3 regions of the Bacillus sp. KICET-3 genome follow, and region 3 is predicted to be linked to each of the others. Evidence: riboswitches for the same ligand, from Rfam matches in the RefSeq annotation. Region 3 holds a riboswitch; each other region holds the start of a gene.
What was found. A riboswitch is a leader RNA that binds a small molecule or an ion and turns the genes downstream of it on or off. The one in region 3 is predicted to bind S-adenosylmethionine.
Positions count from the first base shown of each region.

Region 1: it holds a riboswitch for S-adenosylmethionine, as region 3 does, so the genes downstream of both, metN (methionine ABC transporter ATP-binding protein MetN) here and R5H20_RS22560 (5-methyltetrahydropteroyltriglutamate--homocysteine S-methyltransferase) in region 3, are expected to answer to the same signal.
Region 2: it holds a riboswitch for S-adenosylmethionine, as region 3 does, so the genes downstream of both, R5H20_RS11980 (M20 metallopeptidase family protein) here and R5H20_RS22560 (5-methyltetrahydropteroyltriglutamate--homocysteine S-methyltransferase) in region 3, are expected to answer to the same signal.

Region 1 is NZ_CP137345.1:3,748,455-3,752,610, reverse strand. It holds gene R5H20_RS19255 (toprim domain-containing protein) at 1-253, shown strand, start outside; gene R5H20_RS19250 (thioredoxin family protein) at 283-591, shown strand; gene R5H20_RS19245 (SCP2 sterol-binding domain-containing protein) at 710-1,057, shown strand; SAM riboswitch class I at 1,259-1,365, shown strand; gene metN (methionine ABC transporter ATP-binding protein MetN) at 1,472-2,497, shown strand; gene R5H20_RS19235 (methionine ABC transporter permease) at 2,490-3,158, shown strand; gene metQ (methionine ABC transporter substrate-binding lipoprotein MetQ) at 3,172-4,002, shown strand; gene R5H20_RS19225 (carboxymuconolactone decarboxylase family protein) at 4,092-4,156, shown strand, end outside.
Region 2 is NZ_CP137345.1:2,348,486-2,352,641, forward strand. It holds gene R5H20_RS11960 (aliphatic sulfonate ABC transporter substrate-binding protein) at 1-71, opposite strand, end outside; gene R5H20_RS11965 (VOC family protein) at 94-909, opposite strand; partial or broken gene R5H20_RS11970 (M20/M25/M40 family metallo-hydrolase) at 917-1,118, opposite strand; partial or broken gene R5H20_RS11975 (chitosanase) at 1,583-1,794, opposite strand; SAM riboswitch class I at 2,090-2,193, shown strand; gene R5H20_RS11980 (M20 metallopeptidase family protein) at 2,304-3,500, shown strand; partial or broken gene R5H20_RS11985 (UV damage repair protein UvrX) at 3,556-3,922, opposite strand.
Region 3 is NZ_CP137345.1:4,418,350-4,422,505, reverse strand. It holds gene R5H20_RS22565 (glycosyltransferase family 39 protein) at 1-552, opposite strand, end outside; gene R5H20_RS22560 (5-methyltetrahydropteroyltriglutamate--homocysteine S-methyltransferase) at 688-1,818, opposite strand; SAM riboswitch class I at 1,890-2,001, opposite strand; gene R5H20_RS22555 (DUF3298 and DUF4163 domain-containing protein) at 2,332-3,015, shown strand; gene R5H20_RS22550 (chorismate--pyruvate lyase family protein) at 3,114-3,638, opposite strand; gene R5H20_RS22545 (LacI family DNA-binding transcriptional regulator) at 3,818-4,156, opposite strand, start outside.

The DNA of each region.
Region 1 (4,156 bases), 670 kb from region 3:
CTGCACAAATGGAACGATCAGTCTATCCAAACTCGATGAGTTTGCCGAAACTCTGTATGATCAAGACGTCTATATTTTGGTTGATGCCGATGATTCCGGCGAAAAGCTGCGCAGGCAGCTGAAAAGGGAATTGCCAGAAGCGTCCCATTTATACATTGACAAGGTTTACAAGGAAGTCGCTGCTGCACCTTATCATCACGTAGCAGAGATCCTTTTCCGGGCCGATATCCGGGTAAACGCAAAATTTTTATGATAAGAAAGTATTGAGGTGCGGTTCAACTTATGCAGGAATTTGAGGAACGAGATCTAAAACAGCTTGGCCGGCAAACATGTCTTTTGTATTTATATACTCCATTCTGCGGAACCTGCCAGCTAGCAGGCAGAATGCTGGAAGTCGTTGATGAAATGCTTCCGGATGTCCCTTTCTATAAAAATAATCTCAATTATTCCCCGACATTCGCCAAAGAGAATCAAATTGAAAGCGTGCCATGCTTTATTGTTTACAAAAATGGCCGCATCGTCAAAAAAGAATACGCTTTTCATTCTGTTTCTTACTTATATGATACGATTAAACAAAATGCTGTTGATTAAGGGCGTTTTTGACATATTTCTCGGGAAATAACCTTCAAACTTGTCGAGCAAATCATAAAGGACTCCCGCTGTATACAGAGAATCTGTATGTATGACCAATTGACGGGAGGTTATACAGTTGGAGAAAATAGGATTGGTAGAAAGAGAGGATCGGGCTCCTTTTTTAAAACCTCTATTATCCACAACAGCTTTGCTGATCACCTTTCAAGGAGAAAAAGAAGCTTTCACATTAATGATTAATGAGCAGGGGGAAATGGAAAAATCTTCGCCTGTTGAAAAAGCTCATTTGACTTTTTTTGGAGAGCAAAGCGAGATTATTGACCTTCTTCACGGGGACATTTCATTACAGCAGCTCGTTCAGCGCGGCAGTGTCAAAGTCAAAGGCTCTTTCAGGGCTTTATTGAAGCTTGAAGCGATTTTATGGCTGACAGACGGGTTCTTCAAAAACAGCGACCTTCATTCATAAACATTCAGATGTTGAAAAATTGACATATTTCACTCCGTATGATCTGGACGGCGGGCTGGCGGAGCCCGCCTCTTTTTGGTTTTTTAGATACAGAAGCTGGTAGGACATTTGTCTCACGAAAAATAGTTGACAACTATTTTTCCACATGATATCCTACTTGAAGAATTCCGATCATCATTATCAAAAATAAAATATATGATTCTCTTATCAAGAGAGGTGGAGGGAAGTGCCCTATGAAACCCGGCAACCATCAACAGTCGTTGAAATGGTGCCAATTCACGCGAAGCGTATGCTTTGAAAGATGAGAGAAAGGCCGAGCTTTTCAAAAGCCTTTCTGCTCATGTGTGCAGAAAGGCTTTTTTTCATCAATATGATTGGACCTCGAAGAATAGAGCAAGAAAGCAGGTGATGACTTTGATAAATCTTCAGCATGTTTCAAAGGTTTATCGGTCAAAGCATGGAGATGTCAATGCTGTCCAAGATGTCACCCTTGCAATCAAAAAAGGTGAAATCTTCGGAATTATTGGATATAGCGGAGCCGGAAAAAGCTCCTTGATCCGCCTCTTGAACGGACTGGAAAAGCCGACATCCGGAACCGTTGAGGTAGCGGGCAGAACGATCAGCCAAATTAAAGGGAAGAAGCTGAGGGAAGCGCGGCAGGAAATCAGCATGATCTTTCAGCATTTCAACCTTTTATGGTCGAGAACGGTCCGCGACAATATCGCGTTTCCGCTGGAAATTGCCGGCGTGAAAAAAGAAAAACGCTTAAAACGGGTTGATGAACTGATTAAGCTCGTCGGTCTTGAAGGAAAGGAAAATGCTTATCCTTCCCAGCTGAGCGGAGGCCAGAAGCAGCGTGTGGGCATTGCAAGAGCGCTCGCCAACAATCCGAAAGTACTCCTTTGTGATGAAGCGACATCTGCGCTTGATCCGCAGACGACTGACTCGATCCTGGGTCTTCTGTCTGATATCAACGAAAGATTGGGGCTGACGATCGTCATGATCACCCATGAAATGCACGTCATCAGGAAAATCTGCCACAGAGTGGCGGTCATGGAGAACGGAAGGGTTGTTGAAGAAGGCGATGTACTGAACGTGTTCAGGAAGCCGAAGGAAGACATGACAAAACGCTTTGTCCAGCAGGTGACAGAACCGGAAGAGACAAAGGAAACCTTGAAACACTTCCTTGAGGAAACGAAAACCGGTCAGACGATTCAGCTTACATTTGTCGGCGAAGCCGCCGAATCGCCGCTTATCACCCAGATCATCCGGAAATTTGATGTTGAAGTCAATATTCTTCAAGGGAAAATTTCGCAGACTCAAGACGGCGCATACGGCTCCCTATTCATTCATGTGGACGGGGATGCGGGCGAAGTCAGCAGAGTGGTCGAGTTCATCAAGAGCCGTCAGGTAGAAGCAGAGGTGATCACAAATGTTTGAAAAATGGTTTCCTAATGTGAATATGGAGAACCTGTGGAATGCGACATACGAAACGGTTTATATGACAGGGATATCGCTTTTGTTTGCGTTTATCATCGGGATTATTCTCGGTTTGCTGCTGTACTTAACATCCAAGGGAAATATATGGCAAAACAAGGCGGTAAACGCCGTGATTGCAGCGGTCGTCAATGTATTCCGGTCCATCCCGTTTATTATATTAATTATCATTTTGCTCAGCTTTACAAAAATAATAATGGGAACCATTTTGGGGCCGAACGCAGCTTTGCCGGCATTGATTGTCGCCTCAGCTCCGTTTTATGCCCGGCTAGTGGAAATCGCTTTGCGGGAAGTCGATAAAGGCGTGATCGAAGCGGCGAAATCAATGGGGGCGAAAACGTCGACAATCATTTTCAAAGTTCTTCTGCCGGAATCAATGCCCGCTCTTATTTCAGGCATCACGGTCACGGCGATCGCGCTTATCGGTTCAACAGCTATGGCAGGCGCGATCGGTTCCGGAGGACTAGGCAACCTTGCATATGTCGACGGGTTTCAAATGAATAACACCGATATTATTGTAATTGCAACCATCTTTATTTTAGCCATCGTATTTATCATCCAATTTATTGGAGATTTCATAACAAACAAATTAGACAAACGTTAGGGAGGCTATCCAAATGAAAAAAGGTTTATTAACTGCTTTGTTCATTATTTTTGCCGGCATTTTGGCCGCCTGCGGATCTTCAAGCAGCCAAGGCGATCAGGACAGCAAAGTCATCACTGTCGGAGCGACGCCGACACCTCATGCGGAAATTCTTGAACAGGCAAAACCGCTTTTGAAGGAAAAAGGCTATGACCTGCAAATCAAGAAATTTACCGACTACAAGCTGATCAACAAGGCGCTCGCGTCCAAAGATCTTGACGCAAACTACTTCCAGCACGTTCCGTATCTTGAACAGGAAATGAAAGAAAACAAAGATTACAAACTTGCGAATGTCGGTGCGGTTCACCTTGAGCCATTCGGCATCTACTCCAAAAAGTATAAATCGTTGAAAGAGCTTCCTGAGGGAGCGAAGATTATCATGAGCAACAACGCCGCTGAGCAGGGCCGCATGCTGACAATGCTTGAAAATGCCGGTCTGATCAAATTAAAATCCGGTATAGAAAAAGTCAACGCGACGGTGAAAGACATCACGGAAAACAAGAAAAACCTGAAAATCGAAAACAATATCACGCCGGAAATGACAGCAAAAGCTTATGAAGCCAATGAAGCTGACGCCGTGTTCATCAATGTGAACTATGCGATCCAAAACAAGCTGAACCCGAAAACGGACTCCATCGAGCTTGAGTCTCCTAAAGACAATCCTTACGCGAACATTATCGCTGTTCGCAAAGGTGATGAAGACTCTGCCAAAATCAAAGCGCTGATGGAAGTATTGCACTCAGATAAAATCAAAGAATTCATTGACAAAAAATATGAAGGATCAGTTCTTCCTGTAACAGAATAAAAATGAAACCCCGGTTTGTTTAAAACCGGGGTTTTTTTGGCGCGTATTTTGCAAAAAGTTGTCCATAATAAAGAAAAAATCTAACACAAATGGAGGAAGCGCACGTGAACCAGCAGGAATCAGAAGGCATCATCGAATCGGCATTGCATGAGTA
Region 2 (4,156 bases), 2.1 Mb from region 3:
CCAGTGATTATAAGTAATGCTGACATTAATAGAACAAATCCTAGGACTAATTTTGATTTTTTTATAATCATTGATATACATTCCCCTTTTTACTTATTTTTTTGAAAATCTATATATAGAACCCATTACTTGAAAATCTCCTTCATGATCTGAATCTGTAAATTCAACTAAAAATGGCTTTTCTCCTCGATTTTTTAGAGTTTGTGAAACTATCCCGTCTCCAATTGGACTGTAAAATACTATATCCCCACCGTCTAGTTTTAATCGTTGACCGTTGGCGTTTAACGATTCATCAACAAATGGTTCTTCAGTTTTTAAGTTTAAATAGTTGGACCACTTTTCAATTGCACCCTTGAAATCTGGGACTGCAAATGCAACTGATGATAACGAAATGTTCCCTTTTGGATGCTCAGCGATAACAGATCGATTTATTAAATTCTGTTTACGATCATCATCTTTTTCGCCCCATTCTATAAAAAATGGTAATTCAAGCTTTTCACCGGATTTCCCAACATGTAGCAGCTCCCAACTAACAATGCTGCCATCAGGTCTTCTTCTACTGAATGGGGAAGGACCATATACTTCTAAGCCTAAACTTCGAAAACGCTCTGCCTCGGCCTCTAAATCAGTTGATCGAAGAGCTATTCTTGATAAGCCTTCCACAAAATTTTCATTTTGAAATGTCTTCCTTAAGCTGTATTTAATATCAGCAGCTGACTCTACTAATTGTGGATCATACACACCAATCAATTCTATGTAGCTTAAATCGAAATAACTAAGGGAGTTATACGTACCAAGGTATTCATGTTTGCCTCCTTCTACTGCGTATAGCCCCAATTTGTTGTATTCTTCAATCGCTTTTAATGGACTGTTTACAAAATGTACGAGATGATCAAATCGAAATCCCATAATCATTCTCCTCTCCGTCATCGCTCAATACTTTTGCTACTCCTAGTAAGCTTGATGTATTATGACCATTATGGCCACAAGCGTGCATTACCCCTTCGATTGTGGATTTATAGGACACTTTTTTCATCTTGAATCGGCAATGCATCAAAATCTGCTCGAAATGCGATAGTTTTCCCTGGCTTGACACTTTCAATGATGCCAATTACACCATTTCTTCATAACGATTTTGAAGTTCTTTTATAGAAATCAATTTCCAACTCTTCCACCAACCTATCTTTAGTGTTTATAACCATATTTAATAAACAAAAAAGGATGCAGAAATGAATGAAATAATCAATCATTTCTGCATCCTTTGGTTGACCAATCAGATGTCTCTTAATTTAGAACTTTCACAATGTTTATTAATAATTGATATTAAACCAACTAAACCCATTAATCAAGTAGGTTTAATGATTTTTTTAATTTTATAGGGGTAGCTCCAGCGATGCTATTTTACGCCAAGAATAAATGGCTGCAGTAAAAAACACTTACTTGCTCAGATCGGTTCATGCACCTTAACCCCCGCCAAAATAACATGGCGGGGGGTTATTTTAACAGGTCAGGCCATACGGGACAGCAGTGTATTCTGGCTGCAAGAGCCAAAGGGTGCAGCCGGTTTCGTTCCCCTCGCTGCCTACTTGATGGCGAAATCACCGTATTCTTTTGATTGAACATGTATCGGTCCGTTTAGATTGTAGTTGTTCGACTTGAGATAGAGCGAAACACATCCACACGGGCAACCGATTCTCTCCACACATCTCGGGTGTCGGGATCCGCCGGATTCATCAGGTCATCATAGCGTACGTCCAAGAATTTATTTAGCCATTTCTTCTCATCTAGATTGTTCTATATGCCTTATCGCTCCATCCCACGTTATATTTTTTCTCCCATCGTTTTGATGATTTCCGTCTGATCAGAAAATACTCATTTTGCATCATTATCCCAAATGGGAAACTTTGTATAATTTTCCTGAAGTATATGTTAACATACAGTAAAATCCGGTCAAGTCATTTTTAAAAATTTTCTATCAAGTACAATTATTTCTGTTGAATTTTTTAGCTACAGCAGTTTCTGAGGGCACTCTAAGTTAAAAAATAGGATTGACACCCAGAACTTTTCGGTCTATCCTTACAACTAATATTTCTTATCAAGATTGGTGGAGGGAATGGCCCTGCGAAGCCAAAGCAACAGGCTGCAAGCCGCAGTACTGTGCTAATTCCAGGTGTTTGTCACCGAAGATAAGAAGAGCGGAAGCTTAAAAAAGGCCCTCTTCTATTCGGAAGGGGTCTTTTTTAAAGGTAAAATCCGACTAATTACATTGGAAATGTCAAGATTATTACACAGGAGGCTACATGATGGAGACCATGAAGCAGACACTTGCAGAGGTACATGCAGAATTGGAAAGTGATTTCGCAGAAGTCGTCGAATGGCGGCGATATCTGCATCAGCATCCTGAATTAAGTTTTCAGGAGACGAAAACCGCCCGTTTCATCGCCGATAAGCTGCGCAGCTTCGGCTACGAAGATATCCAGACAGAAATCGGCGGGTATGGCATCGTCGCATCGCTGTCAGGGAAAGAGGCAGGACCTACGATTGCCCTCAGAGCTGATTTCGATGCCCTGCCGATAGAGGATGAGAAAGAAACACCCTATCGATCCAAAACACCTGGCGTGATGCACGCTTGCGGACATGACGGCCATACTGCTGCTTTGCTGGGGACTGCCAAAGCATTGATCAAGCATAAAGACAGCCTGAAAGGCAAAGTTGTCTTCCTGTTCCAGCCTGCTGAGGAAGTACCGCCCGGCGGTGCCAAGGCAATGATTGAAGATGGCGCACTTGACGGTGTCGATTATGTTTATGGTGCTCATCTTAACTCTGCTGCCCCTGTCGGGAAGATCGGCGTTGGTGAAGGAGTCAAAATGGCCGCAGTGGATAAATTTGCGATCACCATCCAAGGAAAAGGCGGTCATGGCGCAGCACCACAAGAGGCTGTCGATCCAATCGTCATCGGCAGTGATATCGTAAGTGCTTTGCAGAAAATTGTCAGCCGAAGAGTCAGCCCGCTGGAATCAGCAGTGGTGACTTTGGGTGTCTTCCAGTCAGGTAACGCATTCAATGTCATACCGGATACCGCCAAACTGGAAGGCACAGTCCGGACATTCAATGCCGACATCCGCAAGCAGGTCAGACAGCAAATAGAAGCCATCGTTTCTGGAATCACGAGCGGTTTCGATGCGACTTATTCTATCGATTACCTGCACGGCTATCCTGCGCTTTATAACCATCCAAAGGAAACTGCTTTTTTGCAGCGGCTATTCTCTGAACAATTCGGTGAAGAACAGTTAATAGAACTTGAAACCGGGATGGGAGCAGAGGATTTCGCTTATTACTTGCAGGAAAAACCCGGCAGCTTTTTTAAAGTCGGCTGCCGCAATGAGGATACAGCCACACACTATCCGCATCATCATCCAAAATTCGACATCGATGAGCGGGCATTGCTCATCACGGAGAAAGCATTCACGAAAATCGTATTCTCGCTATTGGGAAGCTAAAGAGGAAATGTCTTGAAGAAGAAAATTGCACTTATATTATTCGGCTTAGCGGCCACTATCGCAGCATTCTCCTTTCTATGCTTGGTGGTCCGCCGACAAGCTTTGATCGCAGACGGGCGGTTCCGGCGTTTGTATAAGAAACGGCTCGTAAAAGTGCCGATGAGCCATACCGTTCCCTTATACCGTCCATAACGTACCCGAGGATCCGCTTTTTTCTTGATTGGGGCGAAATAGATCGAGCTGGATCTGGTTATCATCCTGAATATTGGAAAGAGAAACGGAAATTTTTCGAACTGTTTTTCCTTCATAAAAGTGGTCAAATAATGTAAGGCATATGTGATAAAGATCAAGCGTGATATTTGAAGGGGCTTCAATTCCCCACCGAGCTCATCACGGCTGTATTCAATCCCGAGGCTTACAGCAGCCGTCTGTTCCTTTACTTCACCAGCCGGATGCAAAACTATAAGAGCTGGATATTTCCCGTTATCATCCATTTCATTTGGCAAATGAAGATTCCCAGACATATTCAAATTGTGCTTTTTAAATAGTACTTGTTTTTTCATATTGTTCTCCCCCATTTAATATCTTTAACTTAAGTCATCTTCCTTCGCAAACATCACTTGCCCTTTGTTAAATCGATCCTGGTAAGATTATTC
Region 3 (4,156 bases):
CATGTATGCTTGCAGCATCTTGACGTTAAAGCCGACGCCGACCATGAAGAAGGATGCGAGCAGCCACGATATTTTTCCTGTGCGGACGGCTTTAAACAGCATCCATGTTGCAATCATCAAACAAAGGACGAGAATGCTGTCGACGTTGTTTGTGTGGCTGACAGCGACGGCAATCGGTGTACACGCCATAACGAGTGCGGAAATTCTTGCTGCCGTTTTTCCAAAAGTAGGTTTTACAATGAAGTAGAGCAGTGCTACGGAAATGACTTCCGCAATTCCTTCGGGAAGCACGACGCTCCAGCCGTGCACGCCGAACACAAGCGCGAAAAGCGTCTGTACCCATAGTGCGACCGGCGGTTTATCGACGGTTACAAAACCTCCCGGATCAAAAGAAGCGTAAAAGAAGTTGTGAAAGCTTTGCGTCATACTCGTAACGGCTGCTGTGTAGTAGGCGTTGTCTGTATCGCTGTTCCAGATGCCGTACAGGTTGAGCGCTGCGGATAATAAGAGAATGAGAACTAGGAATATATCAATTTTCCTTTTCTTTATCATGATTCGATCACCTCACTAACAAGCATTATAGAAGCCAAATATGATCAAACTATGAACAAATCAAGAAGGATTTTTAAAAGAAGACATAAAAAAAGCCATACCTGATATCAGGTATGGCTTGAAACATGTCCTTATTTATTTCCAAACGTCTTCGGCAATTTCGATCACATGACGCAGTTTTTCCCACTGCTGTTCTTCGGTCAGCAGGTTGCCCTCTTCCGTTGAAGCAAAGCCGCACTGCGGGCTTAAGCACAGCTGGTTCAGATCGGCATAGCGGGACGCCTCTTCAATGCGCCGCTTAATATCATCCGGGTTTTCAAGCTCGCCGAATTTAGATGTAATTAAACCGAGGACGATTTGCAGGTCTTTCCGTTTCACGAAGCGAAGCGGTTCGAAGCCGCCAGAGCGCTCGTCATCGAATTCAAGGAAGAGTCCGTCAAGGTTCAGTCCGTCGAAAATCGTTTCAGCCGCAGCGTCGTATCCGCCTTCTGCCACCCATGTTGACTGGAAGTTTCCGCGGCAAATATGCATTGTGACAGTCAAATCATCGGGACGTCCTTCGATTGCTTCGTTGATCGTATTGGCAAAGGATTGGCGCAGCTCATCAGGCTGGCGGCCGAACGCCTTGATTTGCTCATGTCCCTTTTCTGAGAAAAATACGGACCAGGCCGTATCATCAAGCTGCAAATAGCGGCAGCCGGCATCATAGAACGCGCGGATCGCTTTTTTGTAAGCCTGCGCCACATCGTGATGGAACTCATCAAGATCCTCATACGGACTTTCTTCCAGCTTTCCTCTGAAAAACAGCATATTCGGGCTCGGGATCGTCATTTTCGGCGTATGCGTCCCTGCAATACTATGAAGAAATTGATAATCTTCCAGCATCGGATGGTTTGTAAAGTCGACTTTGCTGGTTACTTTAATGCCGCGCGGTTTCGTTACGACATTGTGAAATTGAATTCCTTTGTCTGCTACAAAGCCTTCAACACCGTCAAGACCTTCGAGAAAATCGAAATGCCACCAGGAGCGGCGGAATTCGCCGTCCGTTACGGCTTTCAGGCCGATTTCTTTTTGTTTTTCGACAATGCGCTTGATCTCTTCGTTTTCGACTTCGCGCAATTGTTCCGCGGTAATTTCGCCGTTTGCTTTTTGCAGGCGCGCTTTTTTAACAGGCTCAGACCTGAGCAGGCTGCCCACCTGATCCGCCCTGAACGGTCCTATTTTTCTTCCTTGCGTTTGCTGCAATACATCGGTTGATTGTGACATGCTTCATCCCTCTTTCTTTATTAACATAAAAAAGCTCTTCCCGATAAGGAAGAGCTTGGTAGACAATCTCCTCCTTATCTTCAAGAGCACAGCCGTGCTCTTAAGGAATTAGCACCATTCTGTCAAAAAGACAGCGGTTGCCGGGTTTCACAGGGCCAGTCCCTCCACCACTCTTGATAAGGAAAACCTTTTTATGCGATTTTTATAATAATTTTAATATTAATACTTTTTGCGAAAATGTCAATGGGTTTTGATATTTATCGCTAAGAACGCGATTTATGCAAGTTCCTCAAGCTTATGTCCAGCCGTTTTGAAACAAACCCTGCCGAAATATCAGGAAGGTGATGAATGAACAATTGAGGAGGAATAATCGTTCGCAGATTCGGTTTCATTTTAATTAAGACCGAATTTTTTTATTGAAACGAAAACTTTTTCACGGGGCTGTCAGTCTTACATGTGTACCCGTTTTGAAAATGGGTAATATAACAATGAAACGAAAAAGGAGGCCATATGATGAACAGCAAACCGTTTTTCAAAGCAGCGGCGATCATGCTCTCAGGGCTATTAATGCTGATATTGTACAGCGGAGCGGCGATTCCTTCGGCTCAAGCGGCGAACGGGACAAAACCGGTGGTGACGAGCCATACATACAAAAACGTAAAGGAATTGAAGTACCCGCAGGTTAAAAACGTTGGCAGCAGATCTCTGCAAAACAAAATCAACAAAGACTTTAAAAACTATATTGACCAATCCTACAAAGACTATCTGAAAAACAAAAAAGACGGCCAACAGCACGGGTACCAAACGGCATACCAAACGTCTTTTGACGTCAAATATCTGACCGGCGAAAAGATCAGCATCCTGACGAAAAACTACGTGTACTCCGGCGGGGCGCACGGCAATACAGCCGTCCGCTCGTTCAACTACGATTTAAAATCAAAAAAACGCGTCTATCTGACAGACGTATTAAACAAAAAATCAAAAATCGATAAAACGAGAACATACATTTACAAATACATTCAAAAGCATCAGGACACGTTTTTCCCGGATGTGAAGAAAAAAGACATCGTCCTTCTTCAAAACACGGCATTCCACTTTACAAAAGACGGGATTGCGATCGTGTTCCAGCAATATGACGTCGCACCTTATGTCGCCGGAACCCCGGTTGTTGCCGTTCCGAAAACGGTGTATCAATAAATGACAGCCCCTGTTTCGCAGGGGTTTTTGTTTTGAGGAGAGAAGGAATGAGGAGTTTTTGGAAGCCCTTTCATAAAACGGTAACTGACGGGCATGATTCAGCCCGCTGTCAGTCTGCAGATTTTTTCTAAATCAAACAGTTCGGAGACGTGGAAGATGCACTGCTGTCCGCTGATGATCTGGTATCGCTTAAAAACGTATTCCCTGTCTGTTGAAACAGGCACAAGGTGTGTAAAGTGTTTGCCAAGGGACTTACCGGTGCTGAAGATTTCACGCCTTGACTCCAGTTCGGAAATGATTTTGCCGATGGGGAGCCGTTCTTCTTTCAGATATCGTTTAACGGCTGGCGGCAATGCATTTGTTTTGACATAGACATAATTAAATGACAAATAATCATCGCCCCGTTTCAATGAGGAGGTCCTGAATAAAATCTTATCATCAGGCTGAAACAGCTTTGCTTCCTCAGCGGACAGATGATCGTAATCGACATAGGCCTGCCGGAAAACTTCAATATCAACCTTGCCGCCTATCAATGTTTCGATTGCCTTGGTTGTTGAACCATCCGTTTTGGTCAGCATCTCTTTCACAAGGGAAGTAAGCGATTCAGGCAGAACTTTGCTCATTTCCAATTATGGCACCTCCACACAAAGATAGAATATTTTGAAAACTTGTACTATACATTATCACACAGAGGGTGGTTTGTCTAGAAATAAAAGTTAAAATTTATCTTATTTTTACAAAAGTCAGAGGGGGGTACAGGAGAGATGAAGGCTGCAAATCTCTCCGTAACATGATGCGAATATTAAGTGGTTTCACCTTCCAGAACCTTAACAGGCAAATAGGTTTCCAGCGGCAAATCATCGAATTCGCCTTCAATGGCTTTGGACAAAATCTCGATGGCCGTCTTGGAAATGAGTTCGATCGGCTGCTGGATGGTTGTCAATTCCGGGAGGATGGACTGAACCGCTTCCGTTCCGTCGTAGCCGATTACCTTTAATTGCCCGGGAATGTCTTTTCTGCGTTTTTTTGCTTCGGTGATGACTGTAGCTGCCATGAGGTCATCGCTGGCAAAAATGCCGTCAGCTGCAGGCTGTTCATCAAACAGTTTTGAGATGATTTCCCGGTAATTTTGATGAAAGGG